4 regions of the Laedolimicola intestinihominis genome follow, and region 2 is predicted to be linked to each of the others. Evidence: riboswitches for the same ligand, from Rfam matches in the RefSeq annotation. Region 2 holds a riboswitch; each other region holds the start of a gene.

Region 1 (4,950 bases), on a different contig from region 2:
TGCTGGAGCATAGCGGGTTAAAGGTATCCAATCTTTATATCTCACAAATTAAGCGAAAATGTGGGATTGAAGTTGGCAAAAACTATAATCCACCAAAGTCCGAGGATTCCAGACAGCCCCAGTGTCCGCCAGAAAAAGAGAAAGCAATCAAAGAGGCATTGAAACATTTCGGTATGATTTGAGGTGGCGAATATGGAGCGGTTGATTTTCTGTGAGTTCAATATGGATACTACTTGTGTTGAACTGAAATTTGCCGACAATATGTACCAGCGGTAAGAGTTGGCCTATCTGATTTACAATACGCCACTTGAATATACTGACCTGATTTTGAATGTGATTCTGAAATTCACTTAAAAATGTGACTGACTACCATTACCTGAATTAAATGATTAGCCACGGCTGTTGTTCCGAAAAAGGAATAGCAGCCGTGGCTTTATTTGTTATTCTGCGGAACTTTTGATAAGAAAATTTCTATCCCACATAAAACCCACAAATCTTCCGGATAAAATAAAAACAAGATCAAACAAGGAGGATAAATGAATGGATATACTGATTAACCATTGGCACTGTATCATTCCTGCTGTTGTAATGCTGCTGGCAATGTTTTTTCTACGCAGCAAGGATAGCGATAAGAATCAAAACGGAGAAAACAAAGATACCCATGAATCATAACTGATAAAGGAGCAGAGATATGTCGATCTGGAAACGAATCAAAGCCGATGCCAATCGCTATCTGGAGCGGATGGCAAAATCAAACAAAGAGCTTTTTGGCGATGGGCGGCCTGACTGCTGCAAGTTAAATCGCCGATAAAACGTTTTGACAACACGAAATTGTTAGTCCACATAAAAAACACATATTTGTCAGATATAGTAGGGATATCAAAAGCAAAGTGCATTTGGAGGTAAAAATGTCAAATAATCGAAAACCAGATAAGGAGCAGACGGCGAAAGCACCACAGGAGAAAACAAATTTCCTTCCGATTTTCGCGGTTGCGGCAGTTGTAATCTGTATTGTTGTCGTATTCTTGGTAAATCGAAACGGTAACGCAAACGGGAACGGTGCTATTGGTCGAGAGGCCAACGGAGCAGTAACCATCTCTTCCAGAGAATCGCTCGTGATTCACACTGCAGATATTACAACAGATGCTTCTTTTTTTCCCGTTGAGGTCAATGGCACACGAATGGAGGTAATTGCGGTTAAGGACAGTGAAGGAAATATCCGCACGGCGTTTAATACCTGTCAAGTCTGCTATGATTCCGGTCGGGGATACTATGTACAATCTGGAGATTATCTGGTCTGCCAGAACTGCGGCAACCGCTTTTCGATGGATCAGGTTGAGATTGAATCCGGTGGTTGTAACCCGTGGCCTATTTTCGCTGAAAACAAGACTGTGACTGCCGATGAGACTTGGAAAAGGTGGGAGCACTTGAACGGAAGAGACAGGTTTTGAACAGTAAAAATCAAAATCTAATAAGACTAATAATAACAATACTAATTTTAATAATATCTATCTTATCCTATCAGGAAGTGAAGAAACATCACTATGGATGGGATACGATGGATTTTAATGACAATGTCAGAAAGGATTTTAATTATGGTCAAGAATAAAGTGGTTTTAAAAGAAAGAGATGTATGGAGCAATTTAGCAAATTTTATTGGAGAAATGGTAGCAAAGTATGCGGAAGCAATGGACTTGGATAATTTGCCTGATCCGGATTTTTATCTTCGTAGGGAAAGAATAAGACAGTTGTACATGGAGCTATATAAAGAGAAGAATATAACAAAGTTCAGAAATACAAAAATCTCTATTGAAAGAAAAGTTGCAGCATGATACTATAACCGCATAGACGGATGGATGAATTTGTAAATACGGATATGCACGGAATGTTGATGGAGGAAAAATCATGATTATCAGTGAAAGAATTTTTTGTGTGATGGAGCAGAAGAACATAACGCAGTTGGAACTCTCAAGAAGGACCGGGATTGCAACAAGTAACATCAGTGACTGGAAGAAGAAAAAGACGAATCCCAAAGCGGACTGTCTGTTGTCTATATGTGATGCATTGGAGATTACTCCCGAACAGCTTTTGACTGGAAAAGGAATTGATCCGGAATATAAAGATGCAGATATGGATTATGAAGTTACCAGGTCGGATATTAAGATTTTAAAGCAGATTCACAGCCTTGGAGATGCGCAGTATAAAAGATTGATGGCGTATATGAAAGCCTTGCAGAAGTTGGAACAGATGGAGAACATGGTGGAGGAATAGAGATGGCAAATAAAATAGTTAGGGAAATTATTCACGCAAAAGGAATTGATATTGGGATTTACACGAAAGATTTTGAAAATGAATATAAATGATGAATGAGCTTCATATGAAAAAAATGTTAGCTTTTTAGGATTCATTGATTTAGATTTTTTATAAAGAGAAGTTCAAAAATAGAAGTAAAAAATGTGTAGATTTTTCAAAAAAAATTATTGACGTGCGGAAAACCGCATGGTATGGTTTTTTAAAGAAAGAGATTATTTTAAAGGCAAACCTGTTGAAAGGCAGGGTCGCAAAGCCAGAAGGGACTAAAGTCAGAAAACTTGACTATGTCAGCCGGTTGCCACTGTTTCCATATCATCATAATATATGGAAAAGATGTTTGAACAGAAGAGATTCCGATACCTGTTATACTATATAGATGTGTGATTTTAGAGAAATATAGTAGGGACACTGGCAGATTTTGGCAAGTGTCCTTTTTGTATGCAAAAATGGGTAACAAAACTAGCAGGGACAGGTTTTCTGTATACAGATAAAAGCAGGATGAAGAAGGCATAAGACGGAGAGAGGACTTTTATAAAATGAAAAATTATGAAGACAAAATATATTCATTAGGTGAGACTGTAACGGGGCAGACACAGGCCATGTCACAGGCCGTACAGAAAACACTGGAAAATAATGGCGGGGTAGGTATAATGACAGGATCTTATGACCAAAACCTGTCTATTTTATCTGTGGATAATCTGCTGTTGCATAGTACAGGATATACATTCGATACTTTCATGGAACAGACAAAAGGCTCATTGAGAAACTTCTTTTATGACGAGGAAGATATACTGGAGCGAGACCGTTTTTTGCAGCTTCACGGAACAGGGGAAGCACAGATCCTTACAGCAGACGGTACAGTGAATAATGTACGGCTTTGTAAAGAGGATGCGACAGATGAGGCGGGCAGACAGATCTGGGTTATGTCCGTACAGGTCAATTGGGATCATGTAAATCTGGCACTGCTCAATGAGGCTATCTATTCCGGCTTCTGGTATTTTGACTGTGATGAAAACAGTGAGATTGTGAATGCGAACTGGAGTCATGAATTCCGAAAAATGCTCGGCTATCATGACACTCTGGACTTTCCGAATAAACTGGAATCCTGGTCAGATCTTCTGCATCCACAGGATAAAGAAAGAGTAATGGTGCAGCTCCAGGCGGCAATTAAGGATAAGACGAACCAGATAAAATACCAGGTAGAGTATCGTATGAGAATGAAGGATAATCAATACCAGTGGTTTCGGGCATCGGCAGAAGTGATACGTCGTCTGGATGGTTCTGCCAGCAGGATTGCCGGGATTTTTATTAACATTGATGGGGAGAAAAAAGAAACCATGCAGGCACAAAAATCTGCTGCTTTCCACCGGGCTTTTACGAAAGCAGATTTGTGCGAGTATTATGTGAATCTGGAAGCGAATACTTTTGATACCTTTAAGGTTGAACCGTCCCTGATGACAGTCTTTGAACAGAGCCATACGTGGGATGAACTGGTTCGGCATTTTGTGGATTCCTATGTTGTGGAAACCGATAAGAAGGCGGTAGCCTCTTTTTATGACCGTGGTTATATTGCGGAAAAGCTGAAAGGCCTGGAAACCGAATTGGCTTTAGAGTGTCGTATCACTCTGAATGGAGAAGAACGATGGGTTCGTAATGTAATCATACGCGGCGAGATAGAGGATTCGGAATATGCCATGATCTTTCTGCGTGATATCACAGAGGCAAAGGTAGAGAGCGCACGGCATCTGCAGATGGCAGCGGATAATGCTTCCATGGAGCAGCTGATTCAGAGTATTGTGCGTCTGGTTGACCGCTTTGTTGTCTGTGATCTGGAAAATGACAGATATGAATTCTACAATCTGAATGGACAGATGATATATAAACCTCTGGGATTTTATCATGATTTTCAGATGCAGGTTCTTGAAAAATATAAGACACTGGAACCATTGGAAGCTATAGATATCCTGATAGCCCCGGATAATATTCGGAAGAAATTGAAAAATGAAAATGATATTTATAAGTTTGAGTATTGCAGCCTGGATGAAAAGACTTATAAAATCGCTTCTTATATTCCCTTGGAATGGAAGAATGGAAAGCTGGAAAAGGTATTGCTGGCATCCATGGATGTGACACAGGAGAAGAAAGCAGAAATTGAATCCCGTCAGGCACTGAAAGAGGCTTACCGGTCCGCAGAAAATGCAAATCGTGCGAAAACAGAATTCCTTTCCAATATGTCCCATGATATCCGGACACCAATGAATGCGATTGTGGGTCTGACGGCAATCGCAGGAGCAAATGTTGAGAGCCCGGACAGAGTCATTGAATGCCTCGGCAAGATCACAGAATCAAGCCGCCATCTGCTGGGGCTGATCAATGAAGTATTGGATATGGCACGTATTGAAAGTGGAAAAATGACACTGGCACAGGAAGATTTCAATCTGTCAGAGCTGGTAGATAATCTTATTACACTTACGAAACCGGTGCTTGATGAACATAAACATAATTTTGATATACACATCAATCATATTGAACATGAGGCTGTCTGTGGTGACAGCTTGAGGATTCAGCAGGTATTTGTGAATCTGATGAGTAATGCGATCAAGTATACACCGGATGGTGGGGATATTACTTTTTCCA
Region 2 (4,950 bases):
ACGCAGTCCAGCTCATAGACGCCCGCTGACAGCTCACGTCCGCTGACGCAGGTGAAGTTTACATAATTCGTGTCTCCATGCTCCGTAACCCAGACCTTTGCCTTCTCCAGATAAAACCACGGCAGCTCCCGGCTCATCTCGTCCAACGTACAGCCAAGCCTTTTGGTCAGAACATGGTTAATCTGTTCCGTCGTAAGCCGGACACAGTCCGTCTCTATATCTTCCCGACCGGATATCTTCAGATATTCCTGCCGCTCCGCGGCTGTCAACGGCTCCGTGGCCATGCCCGCGCCCGAATAAAAGATTTCCCCCAGATCTGCGTCCTTCGGATCCCCGTAATCCGACAGCAGAAATCCATAGTTGCCACCGTTATCGCCCTCGTTGATCCAGTCGGTGAATTTCTGCAGCTCGGCAGTGGTCAGATCGCGGGCGTCTGAGGTATCTGCTGTGTTGGTTGAACCTGCCGCCTCTGAAAATGTCTCCGCTGTATCCGCCGGATCTACTGTCTCTCCTGCATCGTCCTTCATAACCATGTCTGCATTGCCTGTATCCGACTTTTTTGAAACTGCGCAGCCGCCAAGGGCTACCACTGCGCACAGGCTCCATATCAGAGCATTCATTTTTCTTTTCATGCAGCCCCTCCTTTTATCCATGCACCCGAGCTTTTCAGATTTTCTTCATTTTCATTACGGATTGCTGTGAAATTTTCCTATTTTTCTTATTGTAACGTATTTCCTATCTTCTGGCTATCTTTTCTTTCCGTTTTTTGTAATTTTTAACAATTTTCAGCAACTGTAAGCCCACAGATTTTTCATCTGATTCATCAGCTTCTGCACATCCCAGTGTTGTTTTGTCCGTTTCACGCTGTTCGGATCCTGCAAAATGATGTCGCCGTTCTTATCCACGCCTGTCAGCACCAGAAAATGTCCCGCATTCGTGAAGTCGCCCGGGCCCATCACGCAGATAATCGGCTGACCCGCCTCCAAGGTGGCACGGATATGCTCCGCATCAAAAATCACGCTGGAGACGGTAAGCCCCAGCTTTTCCGCACCGCTGCTCATCAGAGCCCAGGAAGAACCGGACCCATCCACATAATAACCGTTATCCTCGGCCATTTTTGCCACCTCATAGGGATTCCACTGCGTATCGCCAGTCAGACCGCAGGTCACCATAGACAGACAGGTGGGTCCGCAGCCTGTCACTGCCAGAAAATCGCTACCATAGGTTTCGTATCCCCAGCGCTCATCCCACTGCAAAAAATGGGGAATCTCTCCCTTCATCACGTCTTTCGAAATGTCAATTTCTTCCAGTCCCTTGTATTTCGGATAATCCAGCACGAAATCCTTCGTCTCTGGGTTGCGCTCCACCAGCGCAATCAGGCTTTCCGGGTAACCCTGCTCCCGCAATTTCTGCGTATTCACTTTTCCAAACCCGCAAAAAAGATTTAACGCTGTATAGGCCACCAGCACCAGCAGGATCGCCTCCAGAAGCGTCCCGAGCATGGACGCCAGAAAGCGGATGCGGGCCTTTTGCCGATTCCGACGGCGTCCGCGGCGGTGGTTTCCTGTATTTCCACTCCGGTGGCGGACATCCGTTCTGCTTCTCCGTACATCCCATTCATCTTCCGGATCTGCTGTGCGCTCATCCCTGTACTCTGCTTTATTTTTCTGTCTGGTCATGGTAGTCCCCTCTTCTTTCGTTGTATAGGTTCAGTATAACAAAGGGATTTCCATTCTTCTTGTACATTCTCTTTCGAATTTCTTATATTTCTCTTATTTTTTCTTTCTTCTGTTTTGTGGTCAATGGATCATTCTGCCAGAAGAATATTCCTGCCTTCAAGGATTTCACTGCTTGATTCAGAGCTTTCAGCACGTTTTTTTACATAATAGCTTTCATCCGCTATCCTGTGTTTAAGTATAACTGTAAAGGTGCTGCCCTTTCCCGGTTCACTCTCTACATCTATGGTTCCGCCAAGCAGATCAACATATTTCCTGACGATTGACATGCCCAGTCCGGTTCCTGCGAATGAGTTCGTAGCCATATCCTCGTCTTACACCGTTTTTATCGACATAATCAAAGGTATCCTCAAAGGATCCGATACGGATGATCTGTGGCTGTTTTTCATCATTATTCTTTTCCGCAGCCCGGCAATGTACTGATAACATCATCCACATTCCTAAAACTACAAATATACCTGCAAATAGTACGGCTGATTTTTTTCGACTTTTATCCATTATTCTTTTCTCCCCAAATCATCAGGTTATTACACACCACAAATCTAAAGGGAAAAATGCACTGCCTTTCCAGACAATGCATCTTAAAGGTTGCAGCTGGCTGTCATTTTACAGACCCTATAGCTTTGCGTCTCAGTCTTTCGACTGATTTGCCGATGAATCTTTATTGGTATTATATTGTACATTTTTTTGAAGCTGTCTATTATAAATATTTCATCATTGTTGGCACAAGAATGTTCATATCAACAGGCTTTGCAACATGAGCATTCATTCCAACAGAAAGAACCTTTTGTGTATCTTCTGCGAAAGCATTGGCCGTCATCGCAATAATTGGGATTCTGGCTTTTTTCGTATCCTTCATCTTTCGGATAGTTAATGCAGCGTCATATCCATTCATAACAGGCATCTGAATATCCATAAGGATCATCTTGTAATAACCAGCATCCGCTTTTTCAATCATATCAATGCATGCAACACCATCATTTGCAGTCTCAACAATACAGCCTTCTTCCGTCAATAGTTCCTTTGCGATTTCAGTGTTGATCTCATTATCTTCGACTAATAAGATTCGAACACCGTTCAAGCAATTCTTACTACTCAGATTACTATTTTTTTTCACCAGAGAATCTTCTTTTGACGCTTTCCTGCAAGGAATCGTTACTGTAAATTGGGAACCCTCACCCTGCTTGCTTTTCACTTCTATTGTGCCATCCATGAGATCTACAAGCTTTTTTGTAATGCCCATTCCGATGCCACTACCATCAATATGACTTAACGTAGTGTTACGTTCTCTTTCAAAAGTTTCAAAAATACGCTTTTGGAATTCTTCAGACATACCAATTCCATTATCGGTAATGGTAATGATCAGATTGCACCGGTCTTCTTTTTCACAGGATTTCTGTACAACATTACAGGATATCCTACCTCCTGTATTTGTATACTTTATTGCATTGCTTATAATATTAAGACAGACTTCTGACAGGTGCGGTGCATCCATATATACATACGGATACATGATTTGTTCTGTCAGGGAGAGAGTTTGATTTTTTCTTTCTGCCTGTTGTTGGAACATAATGATACAATTTTCAAAGCACTCATGAACATTCGAAACAGTGTATTCCATTTCGACCTGATTATTTTCAATCCTTGCAAGATTCAGAACATTACCAAGCATCGACAGAAGTTCTTTTCCGCATATTTGAATTTTTTCAAGGTATCTGCCAAGTTTTTCTGTTTCTTGCAAATGTCTGGTCGCCAGTTCTGCATAACCAATAATCGCATTCATAGGCGTCCTGATATCATGGGACATATTGAACAGGAATGTCGATTTTGCTTTATTTGCACATTCTGCTTTTAATTTAGCCTCCCGTAATTCTTCCTCTTGTCTTAATTCCCGCATTTTTTCATCTGTCACATCTCGATTTGCAATCAGCACGGATGTAACATTTCCATTTTTATCATAACTCTGAGGAACGACCATAGCAAGAAACCATGCTCCTTCCTTTAGTTTGAATTCGGAAGACATAGATTCTTTATTATGAAGCCGTGCCGCCATGGTCTGTATATCAAGAAATTCCATATACTTCTGCGCAAACGGTTCTGCCATCACCCTTTCGATAATCTCGATCTTAGGATTCCATTCGGTATAATCTTTCATATCAATAATCATTTTTCGACTTTTTTTGACAAGCTCAACACGCTTTGTTTTTAAATTCAACCTTAAGATTAAATAATATGCAGTTCCTAATGCATGAAAAGCCTGCCGGGTTTTTTTGACCTGCTTTCCCAAGGTAACAGGGAACTCTTCACCGTCCATTTGCTCCAAATCCGGCGTTGACTGATGCAGATGCTGAACCAGCCATTTTCCATTCGTCCACCTATAGATAATCGTAAATCTTGTCTCCATTTTGAAACAGATTGAACCATCTTTAAACAGACCAGTAAAATCTACTGTTCCATGTGCAAGAACATGATCATCATCTAGTCTTTCTTCCTCCTGATATAAATTTTCTATTTCAAGTCTGATTTTATCTCTTCGTTTTACATCAAATTTAAATGATTCCAAAAACTCATGCAGATTCCTGAAAAGCTCATGTTTCCCAGTTCCGATCAGACTGACATTTTCATCAAAATAATTTTCTATACCCAAATCATTTACTGATTCAGCATTAATATATATTTTCATAAGTTGCTCTGTGAGTTTTTTGAAATTATCCATACGGTTTCCTCTCGCTTAGAAAGACTTAAATGGCTTTCAGTTTAAATTTTAAATTTACATATAAAATCGTTTGCTTTATTATATCACAGCGGTATACTATTCTGCCAACATTTTTTCAAGACAGGTGTCCTTAATCTTCCAATACTCTTAGTTCTGCAAACTTGAATTGAGATTTCATATATTCAAAGGGATTTAATAATTGTTATATTTTATTATCAAATATCTCTCAAGCCCTTGAAAACACTAAGTTTATCGCAGGTGAGTTTTCCCTTATTGTTTCCCTTGTATTATATTGTCCCATGAGTATTTACGAACTCTGATAAGGACAAAAACAAGGGCACAAGAGGTCCGGTGGACCTCTGCTCTGTGCCGACCGAAGCGGCAGCGGAGACCAAGATAATCCTCTAAAACAGTATAACATAAAATGAAAACGACATGGTGAACTGATTGAAATGCTTCTAATTTTTGTAACGAATGATTGATTGGACGATAAGGAGA
Region 3 (4,950 bases), on a different contig from region 2:
AAACAGTTAAATCTAGGGCAGGAGCCTGTTCTTATGCTTTGGACTGTATAGAAGCAGAGTTGGTAAATATCAAAAACAAACATGGAAAAAGAGTGGCTTATATAAGTATACGCATGGCTGAATATTGGAAAATTCAAGGTGATGAATTACAAGATCTAGCCATGTGTGCTTTACTGCATGATAATGCTTTGAAACAATATATTTCGGAAGAACTGAAAAAGGATTCCGTCATTAATTGTAACACTTGACAATATGCATATGTAGAGGAAACGCATCAAGTGCTTGCTAAGCGAAACTTTGTGCTGGCAGTAAGAGGAGGTATCTTTGGTGATAAACCAACTGCTTACCGTAAGCTCAACCGTCAGAGAAGCGTATTCCCAAGTGATACAGCGCTCCTGAAAGCCCTGTATCTGGCAACTTTCGAAGCCATGAAAAAATGGACTATGAGCATTCGGAACTGGAGACAGGTCTACGGCGAACTCAGCATTATGTATGAGGGACGACTCCCAGAATAACAGAATCTCGTATTAAATAAGCAGATTGTGAACGCATGTGTTCACAATCTGCTTATTTCTACTTCTCCACCAGCTCCAAGCAAATTATTAATAATATCCTTCATTGCAAAACCAAACTTTGCGCGACTCTTTACTTGATCACCCTCACGATATGCCATGCAGAACAAGAGGATGGCAGGATTTTAAGAAGTCTCAAGTTCCGTTTTCCTGTATTTATCAATGAACAGGAATTATATGAACTTGATTGGGACAATGAAAGTACCGTTGAATCTGTGCTCCTTATGAGACGGGCAAAGCGGTAATTGAACAGAGTTTGAAGAGAAAAAACGTATGAATCAAATTGTTTCGTTGTTTATGTTTAGTTGTGGTGATTATGAGAAAGTAAAACAGGATGTATGGGGAAAAAACTGGTTGTATACAGCTTTTTTGCCGCGCTGCTGCTGTTCGGCATTATTACGGGAACGCTGATTGCACCGGAGGAGCTCACTGTCAACTACATTGTGTTCATACTGGCAGCGCCGCTGCTGTTTACCGCCAGAACGGCGGTCATGAACGGGCTGATTCTGAGCAGTATGCTGCTCTATATCGGACTTGCTTTCTTTGCGCAGCACACCCCAATTCTATCCAAAAACCTAGTGAATGTTATTCTGTACGGGGTGCTGAGTATGCTTCTGACTGCCATGATGATGCGAAGCAAGCTTCAGAGAATCCTGTACCATAAGGAAAAGGAAATGTTGGAAGTCAGCAAGCGCGAATCGCAGGAACGAATCCTGAATTACGAGAGATTCCTCACGGACATGGTTCGGTATGCCGCTTCAGAAGAAAATCCGGACAAAGTACTGAATCAACTGGTGGAGTATATCGGACAGCGTATGACCGCCGATCGAGCGTACATCTTTGAACAGAATGACCGCGGAACGTTTGACAACACCTACGAGTGGTGCAAAGCGGGCGTATCCAAAGAAAAAGATAACTTGCAGGATGTGCCGTATGAAGGCATCATTGAAGCATGGTTTGCACAATATCAAGAATCCAACAATGTCATCATCCATGACATTGAAGAATGCAAAAAAACAAGCGAAGCCATCTATGAACGGCTGAAACCTCAGGGTGTCAATACCCTTGTGACAGGGCCAATCAAAATCAACGGCAAGATGGTCGGATTCTACGGTGTGGACAATTCTCCCGAAGAGAAATTGCATGAGATCTCGAATCTGATAGATATGATCGAGTTTATGATCTCTTTTATGATAAGACTGCGCGATAATGCAGATGCACTGGAGCACAGTGCATTATATGACCAGCTCACAGATTGTAAAAACAGAAAAGCACTGGATTGGGCGTACACAGAAAAGCTGGAGAAGTATTTTCCCCTGGCGATTGTCATGTGCGACATAAATGGCCTAAAGGAAATAAATGACCAAAAGGGACATGACGCCGGTGATAAATTCATTGTGCAGACCGCACAGACGCTGAAATCTGTGTTCGGAAAGCGTCATGTGTATCGGTTTGGCGGAGATGAGTTCATTGCGGTTCTGCCAAACATCACACATCCGGCGTTTCAGAAACTACTGGAAACGGCAAAAAGCCAACTGGGTGCTACCGCGTCCCTCGGTACGACGATAAGCGGTACAAAGGACACGGATTTTGAGTCGCTTCTGAAAGCCGCAGATGTGGAAATGTATGAAAACAAGAAGCAATACTACATCGTGACAGGAAAAGATCGGAGAAAGCAGACATCACATGCTTGATAAAGGAAAGAAGTCTGCCCGTCCTCGCATGCATATCTTATTTCCAGTACAGGAGTATGCAGACGCAGATATGTATGTTGCGGTGAAGAAAGCCATCCAGCAGAAATATCCATTCTTCGATGCTTCCTTTTACGACTTACTATTTAAATGAAAACTGTGTAGTAAGCCGGGGATATTTATATATTGTACAGTACAATGGGGAATGTATTTATAAGATCAACCTTTCCAATACGGTGGATATCTTAAGTATGGTGAAATTCATCGCAACACGTTGACAATCGTGAATGAGTTGATAAGATAGTAGGAAGCCTATTGTTGTCTGTGGAGAAATCTGCGGATAAAATAACATCTTTGTGTGAAAAGCGTGATATCAGTAAATATAGATTATCACAGTTTTTTCAAGAAGATAATTCAGAGAATCTGACAGAAAAACAGAAAGAAGTTCTAGGGATATGGAACGATCTGAGTACAAATGAGCAGGAAACAGTAATGTCAATGCTGCGTGGACTTCGGAAGTAGGAGAACAGTTCGAGTATATGTATCGGCTGTTCTTTTTTTGTTTTTGAACGTTAAAACGGTAATTTTTTTCTTGTGCATAGTAGAACGTTAAAGTATAATAAAATTAGTTTTTTTGCATAAGTTTAAAAGCTATATCTATAATAAGGAAATCGGCAAACCAGATGAAAGTCTGGGACGCAAAGCTACAGGGCCTGTAAAATGGCAGCCAGTTGCATAAAATGAGGTGCACTGTCTGTCTGACGGTGCTTTTTTACGGTGTTATTTCGTAGGCGTAACAATAATGATTTTATCAGGAAAGAATGAGGAAAATAAAAGTATGAAAAAGGCAAAACGTTGTCTGATTGCAGTGGTGGCAGGTGTACTTGTAGCATCTGCTGTCTTGTCTGGATGTGGACAGTCAAAGAAAGAAGTATCTAAAAATGATGATCATCTTACCGTTTATCTGTGGGAAAATCGTTTGATGAAAAATATTGCACCCTATATCCATGAACAGTTTCCTGATCAGGATATTGAATTTATTATTGGTAACAATGATACCGATTTATACAGTTATTTTAAAGAACATGATGAATTACCGGATATCATAACAGTACGTCGATTCTCTGGAACAGATGCACAGGACTTACAGCCTTATCTTATGGATTTTGCTTCTTATGATGTTGTTTCCAAGTATTATTCTTATGCGGTGCAATATTATAAGAATGAGGAGGATGAAATCCAGTGGCTGCCAATCTGTGGTATTCCGCAGACGATCATTGCCAACAAAACACTGTTTGATCAGTATGGCGTAAAGATTCCAGAAAATTATGAGGAATATGTACAGGCCTGTCAGCAGTTTTATGATAATGGCATAAAACCGTATTCCATGGATCTTGGTGAAGACTGGTCTAATAATGAAATCATCCAGGCAGCGGCAATCGGTGAGTTTACAAGCCTGGATGGTATTGAATGGCGAAACGGTGCAGAAACTGCAGTGGATGAAGTAAAGTTTGATGATGCATTATGGAAACGTATTTTTTCAGAAACCAGCCAGTTTCTGAAAGACTCGCACTTTGGTAAAGAAGATATCAATATTGACGTCGATACAGGAACCCAGATGTTTGTCGAGGGAAAATCAGCAATGTTTCATGGACATCCGACGATTATGCAGCAGCTGCAGAAACAGATGGATGCGGAGCTGATCCGTATCCCTTACTTTTCACAGACATCGGATGAATCCTATGTGTACATGACTCCGTCCTTAAACATTGCATTTAACAAAAACCTGGAAAAAGACCGGGAGAAACTGGATACTGCACTGGATGTGCTGGACTGTATGATTTCAGAAGAGGGGCAAAAGCTGATTGCGGGTGGAAGTGGTGTTATTTCATTGAATACAGATGTTCCAACCATGATGCAGGATGTGCCTGGACTGGAAGATGAAATTAATAATAATGCTGTTTATATCCGATATTCCGCCCAAAAATCATTTCATGCAGGTCTTGAGGCTGTTCACGGATTACTGTCAGGGGAAATGGATGAAACACAGGCTTTTGATACTTTGCGCAGTGTAATGAACCGTAAAGATTCAGAAGAAAAAGCAACGGTGAATTTTGAAAATGAATATTCCATTTCACTGAACGATAGAAGTGGCCGTGATGCAGCATCTTCCATTTTAACTACGATCAGAGAAGAAAATGATGCACAGCTGGCTCTGACACCATATTATTATTTCACTTCTTCTATGTACAAAGGAGAATGCACCAATAGCCGGGTTGGCATGATGACAGCGAAGAGTTCAGATACAGCATTATATTTTGCAAAAATGAATGGTAAACAGGTTTGTGAACTCGTGGAAAATTATCTCGCCGATGCGGATGAGAATTTTTATGTAACCAATAAATACGAATTACCAATTGCATCCGGTATGAAAATGATCGTCAATCAAGAGGAAAGTGGATTTTCGTTAAAGGACTTAACAGTTAATGATAAGAAAATAGACAAAGAAAAGGAATACTCGATTCTTCTTACAGACACCACAATGTCTGTTTTGAAAAAAATAAATCCGAAATGTGAGATTGAGCAGCTTAAAGAGACAACATTATCAAGTGCATGGATCGAAGCAATGTCAAAAGGACAGCAGCCGTCAGCACCGGAAGACTATATAGAGGTTGAACAGTAAAAGT
Region 4 (4,950 bases), on a different contig from region 2:
GCACACCGGCTATACAGAGCGATGCCACCCGCCGGCGCTTCGCCGCCCGGCACAGTCCCGCCTTTCCACCACTGTCCGCCCGCCGCGCACACTGCCACCGCTGTCGCTCTTCCTTCATCCAGTCCGCCGCGAAAATCAGTCCCACACAGGAGCACATGCCGTAAGCCACGCTCAGGGTCACAATTCCCGTATTGGTCGCGTACTGCACAATCATCGTGAACAACATGGCCGGAAGATACCAGCCATAAAACAACCGCTTTTCCTTATGCTCTGTGACAAAATAAGCCTCCAGGCACCAGAACGCCAGCGGCAGCATCTGATAATTCACTGTAATATGTTCAAAAACAAACCCATAATAAATCAGATAAGGCACGACGCACACCGCCGCCAGAATCATATATACAGGGCTATGGCTGTACCGCTTTTTATCAAACAGGGTCGCACCATACACGAATAAAAGCCCCACAAACATCCATTTATAATTTTTAAAGCACAGGTGGAAATACCGCCCGGTCTTGTAAAGATACCCCTCCTGATGCTCGGAATCTCCCACAATGTGAGGCACATTGGCCAGCATCTCTGATAAAGTTCCCCGCTGGAAGATAAAGGCCAGGAACAGTAGCAGGATAATACCTGCGCCCAGGGTCATCCACAGGAAATTCCGAAACTGCAGCACGCCCTCCGGCTTCGTCCCTCTCCGACGCCCGCGCACCGTGGCAATCAGGCAAATCAGTCCGTACCCGGCGTACATCAGCACCGCGAAGGGATTCGCCAGCACGATCACCGCCATCAGAATGCCGCACAGGATATATTCCGGCACCGAATGCTCCATATCCGCCGAGAGCACCGCCAGCAGTACCGGCAGGATGCCGAATTCGATGGAATTATAGGACATGGCGCAGATGCTGAAGGGCGCGAAAATCGCGAACAAAAACGTTGGTCCGAAGGAAGCATATCCACGCCGCTGAAACCGCAGATAGAAGAACAGCGTCAGCACGCCGGAGTACACCAGATAGACAAACCGGCTCGCCATCACAATTCCTTCCGTAGACCCCATGACCGTCCGGATCAGGCTGTAAATGGGATGTAACAGAAAGGAACAGAGCTGCTGGGTCGGATTCCACTCATCGATCAGAATTTTCTCTCCCCGGAAAATACGCTCCGAACAGCCGATAAAATACATCTCATCCGCCGTATTGAAGCCGTAGATGCTCCTCCATATGAAAATCACCTGTAATAAAAGAAACAGGCCGATAAAAATCAGGTGCTGCCGCCTGCGGTCTGTCTGCATGGTCTCTACGTTCACTTTCTATTCTCCCATTTATTTCCAATTATGCTCGCAACGCAGAGGCTGCTGTTACACAGCCCCTGCGTTTTTTTCAGCCTCTTAAACTCTGTCCGTGCAGCCGCACATCTTCATACGCGTCTCCACGATGGCTTTCACGTGCTCCATGGCTACCTTGCCATACTTCTTCGGATCGAAGGCGTCCGGGTTTGCCGCCAGGAATTCCTTCACGCCGTCGGTATAGGCGATACGAAGCTCTGTGGCAAAGTTGACCTTGCAGATACCGCGCTTGATGCTCTCTACCACTGCTTCCTCGGACAGGCCGCTTGCTCCGTGCAGTACCAGCGGGATATCTACGACTTTCCGGATCTCAGCCAGGCGGTCCAGATCCAGCTTCGGTACTCCCTTGTATACACCGTGAGCGGTTCCGATGGCTACGGCCAGGGATGTTACGCCGGTGCGCTCCACGAATTCTTTTGCCTCCAGCGGATCTGTATAACCATTGCCCTCGCCGCCGTCCAGATCGTCCTCTTTGCCGCCGACCTTGCCAAGCTCCGCCTCTACCGGGATTCCGGAAGGTCTGCAGGCGTCTGCTACGGCCTTGGTTACCGCTATATTTTCCTCAAACACATTGTGGGAGCCGTCAATCATGATGGAAGTGTAGCCGGTCCGCAGCGCCCGCATAGCCAGGTCAAAGCTATCGCCGTGATCCAGGTGCAGACACACCGGAACGCTGGCGCGCTCAGCGGCCGCCTTTACATTTGCCAGATACATATCCAGTCCCGCGTACTTAATGGTGGACGGTGTAGTCTGCAGCATCAGCGGCGCCCGAAGCTCCTCTGCCGCCGCGATAACGGCCATTACCATTTCCATATTCTCCACATTGAAAGCGCCTACGGCGTAGCCGCCCTTCTGTGCGTCCAAAAGCATCTTTTCTGATGTAACAAATGACATGATCGTTCCTCCTCGTCTGATTCAGTGTTATCTTTCTCACCTTATCTATCATACCCCGTATCTCGAAAAAGCGCAACCTCCAACGGGGTTTTCCTGTCCGGAAAAAAATCTCAAAAAAAGCAGAAGCCCGCATTCTATTACATCAAAGTTCCGATTACGATTGCGACAGAAGATACCATCGACTGTTTTGAATAAATCATTGTCCTATCACCTTGCTCACACGAAAATACGCCGAAGGCTTTCGCCCCCGGCGTATTTTCCGTGATCTCTCACATTCCCCTCTTATAAGTAACCCTTCTATGCCGCTCACACAGCTTCGAAAAGCTCTTATCATATAATAGTTTTTATGTAATAGGGATTCCATCGAAATTTCCTATTACATAAAAAATACTGCAACAGGCGTCAAAACAGGCGCACAAATCACAGCATCCAAACATATCAGAATTCTTTTCGGACTTCCAATAGCAACCGGCTGTCATAGTTTTACCCTTAGACCCTTTTGGCTTTGCGTCCCTGCTTTTCAGCAGGTTTGCCCAGTATTCTCTTTTTGCAATATTGTTCATTTTAGCAGAGTCCCTTCCATATTGCAAGTCAGATTTTTGTCAAATTTTTTCTCCCGTCATCTGTTAATTAGTCATCTTCCCAGATATACGTTTTTTTATTGTTCGAAGCAAGGTTCGTTCACCGATAGAGACTCCTTTCCGGGCTTTTTGCTCTATAGGAATCATAGTTTTCGCGCTTTAACGCAACACAGTGTTTCCTGTAGAGCAAAAGGAGCACGGAACCTCGCAGTTCCATGCTCCCGTATGTAACTTCTCTTTTCGAATTAACGGATAGTCTTGTACAGCGGGCCGTATGCCTTGCATGCACGGAAGTCCTGTCCCTCTTTGTTCATACCGAATGCGTTCCATGCTGCCGGACGGAAGATCTCCTCTTCCGGAACATTGTGCATACATACCGGGATTCTTAAGATGGAGCAGAGGGTAATCAGGTCTGCGCCGATGTGACCGTAGCTGATAGCGCCATGGTTTGCGCCCCAGTTGTTCATCATATCGTAAGCGGTCTTGAATGCGCCCTCGCCTGTGCAGCGCGGTGCGAACCATGTGCAGGGCCATGTATAGTCTGTTCTCTTCCACAGAGTATCGGATACATCATCCGGCAGGTTGATGGTCCAGCCCTCTGCAATCTGCAGAACCGGTCCAAGTCCTTTTACCAGGTTCAGGCGAATCATGGTAGCCGGCATCTCAGCTCTGGTCAGGAAACGGGAGGAGAATCCGCCGCCACGGAAGTAGCCGTTGTCAGCTGCGTTCCAGGTGGTTGCTTCCATAATCTTCTTCTGATCCTCTTCGGTTACATCCCACCACTGCTTCATGGTGCCGTTGCCGTTCTCATCCTTTACTTCGCCGCAGGCATCCAGACAGCATGCGCCGGAATTGATCAGATGGATAAAGCCGTCAGCCTCTTTTGCCTTGCCTTCCAGATCGTAGCCGGTAACTCTCTTCACTGCGTCGCCGCTCCAGTAGGTACGAACATCCGCGAACATCTGAGCGCGGCCGGTCAGCAGCTTCATGAACAGCATACCCAGACCGTTCAGTACGTCGTTCTCGGTAGCCAGGATATACGGCTCTCTCGCGCCTTCCCAGTCAAAGGAGGTGTTCAGCATTGCCTCTGCGAAGTCTCCGTTCGGGTAGAAGTCTGTCCACTGTCTCTGTCCCTGGAAACCAGCTGCCAGAGCATTGTGTCCGATAGCTTCCTCGGAGAACTTCGGATCCAGGTTATCGCAGCCGTTCATCAGCTCTTTGATGATAACTGCCATTTTTACAACAAACTCGAACTGCTCTTCCTTCTGCTCCTCAGTCATCTGAAGCTCAGGCGGGTTCTTGTCAAAGCCGATAGTACAGGTCTCTTTCGCCCACTTCAGAGCCTTCTCAAACTCTTCATGATCGTAGATACCCTCTGTCATACGACGGATAATTTCAACCTCGTCTACAGACTCCACACGCATTCCCAGATATTCCTCGATGAATTCCGGGCTGATGATGGATCCGCCGATACCCATGGTAACGGAACCAATCTGCAGGTAGGATTTTCCTCTCATGCTTGCTGCTGCCACTGCGGCGCGGCCGAAGCGGAGAAGCTTTGCCTTTACGTCCTCCGGGATAGTCTCGTCGTCGGCGTCCTGAACGTCATGTCCGTAGATACCGAATGCCGGAAGTCCCTTCTGTGCATGGGTAGCCAGTACGGAAGCCAGGTATACAGCGCCCGGTCTCTCGGTAGCATTCAGTCCCCATACGCCCTTGATGGTCAACGGGTCGGTGTCCATGGTCTCGGATCCGTAGCACCAGCAGGGAGTAACGGTCAGGGTGATGTCTACGCCTGCTTTACGGAACTTGTCTGCGCAGGCAGCTGCCTCGCCTACACGACCGATGGTGGTGTCTGCGATAACCACCTTTACCGGCTCACCGTTGGAATAACGGATATTCTCCTCAAACAGCTTTGCCGCTGCTTTTGCCATACCCATGGTCTGCTCTTCTAGGGATCCTCTTACATCAAGAGCTCCTCTTCTTCCGTCGATAGTCGGACGGATACCGATTACAGGATAATCGCCAATTAATCTAGATTTTGCCACTTTTTAAACCCTCCATTTTATAAAAATAGATTTTCACGTTTCTGATGATCACATTATATAACACTTTATAAAAAAATGCACG

The links. A riboswitch is a leader RNA that binds a small molecule or an ion and turns the genes downstream of it on or off. The one in region 2 is predicted to bind cyclic di-GMP.
Region 1: it holds a riboswitch for cyclic di-GMP, as region 2 does, so the genes downstream of both, WMO29_RS01555 (response regulator) here and WMO29_RS11380 (hypothetical protein) in region 2, are expected to answer to the same signal.
Region 3: it holds a riboswitch for cyclic di-GMP, as region 2 does, so the genes downstream of both, WMO29_RS10620 (ABC transporter substrate-binding protein) here and WMO29_RS11380 (hypothetical protein) in region 2, are expected to answer to the same signal.
Region 4: it holds a riboswitch for cyclic di-GMP, as region 2 does, so the genes downstream of both, gatY (tagatose-bisphosphate aldolase subunit GatY) here and WMO29_RS11380 (hypothetical protein) in region 2, are expected to answer to the same signal.

What each region holds. Positions count from the first base shown of each region.
Region 1 covers NZ_JBBMFE010000001.1:355,096-360,045, forward strand. Annotated here, with positions in the region: partial or broken gene WMO29_RS01520 (23S rRNA (uracil-5-)-methyltransferase RumA) at 1-182, shown strand, start outside; gene WMO29_RS16795 (DUF6061 family protein) at 193-276, shown strand; gene WMO29_RS01530 (hypothetical protein) at 541-672, shown strand; gene WMO29_RS01535 (LDCC motif putative metal-binding protein) at 692-811, shown strand; gene WMO29_RS01540 (DUF2318 domain-containing protein) at 909-1,451, shown strand; gene WMO29_RS01545 (hypothetical protein) at 1,596-1,832, shown strand; gene WMO29_RS01550 (helix-turn-helix domain-containing protein) at 1,906-2,271, shown strand; cyclic di-GMP riboswitch class I at 2,526-2,616, shown strand; gene WMO29_RS01555 (response regulator) at 2,850-4,950, shown strand, end outside.
Region 2 covers NZ_JBBMFE010000010.1:119,946-124,895, reverse strand. Annotated here, with positions in the region: gene WMO29_RS11395 (hypothetical protein) at 1-632, opposite strand, end outside; gene WMO29_RS11390 (C39 family peptidase) at 786-1,679, opposite strand; gene WMO29_RS11385 (ATP-binding protein) at 1,808-2,005, opposite strand; gene WMO29_RS11380 (hypothetical protein) at 1,980-2,234, opposite strand; cyclic di-GMP riboswitch class I at 2,323-2,398, opposite strand; gene WMO29_RS11375 (ATP-binding protein) at 2,437-4,452, opposite strand.
Region 3 covers NZ_JBBMFE010000009.1:87,534-92,483, reverse strand. Annotated here, with positions in the region: partial or broken gene WMO29_RS10640 (phosphohydrolase) at 1-236, shown strand, start outside; partial or broken gene WMO29_RS10635 (IS256 family transposase) at 339-515, shown strand; gene WMO29_RS10630 (sensor domain-containing diguanylate cyclase) at 911-2,266, shown strand; gene WMO29_RS10625 (hypothetical protein) at 2,259-2,417, shown strand; cyclic di-GMP riboswitch class I at 2,927-3,002, shown strand; gene WMO29_RS10620 (ABC transporter substrate-binding protein) at 3,102-4,946, shown strand; gene WMO29_RS10615 (ATP-binding protein) at 4,949-4,950, shown strand, end outside.
Region 4 covers NZ_JBBMFE010000005.1:30,208-35,157, reverse strand. Annotated here, with positions in the region: gene WMO29_RS07055 (hypothetical protein) at 1-1,306, opposite strand, end outside; gene gatY (tagatose-bisphosphate aldolase subunit GatY) at 1,388-2,239, opposite strand; cyclic di-GMP riboswitch class I at 2,700-2,783, opposite strand; gene WMO29_RS07045 (L-fucose isomerase) at 3,066-4,868, opposite strand.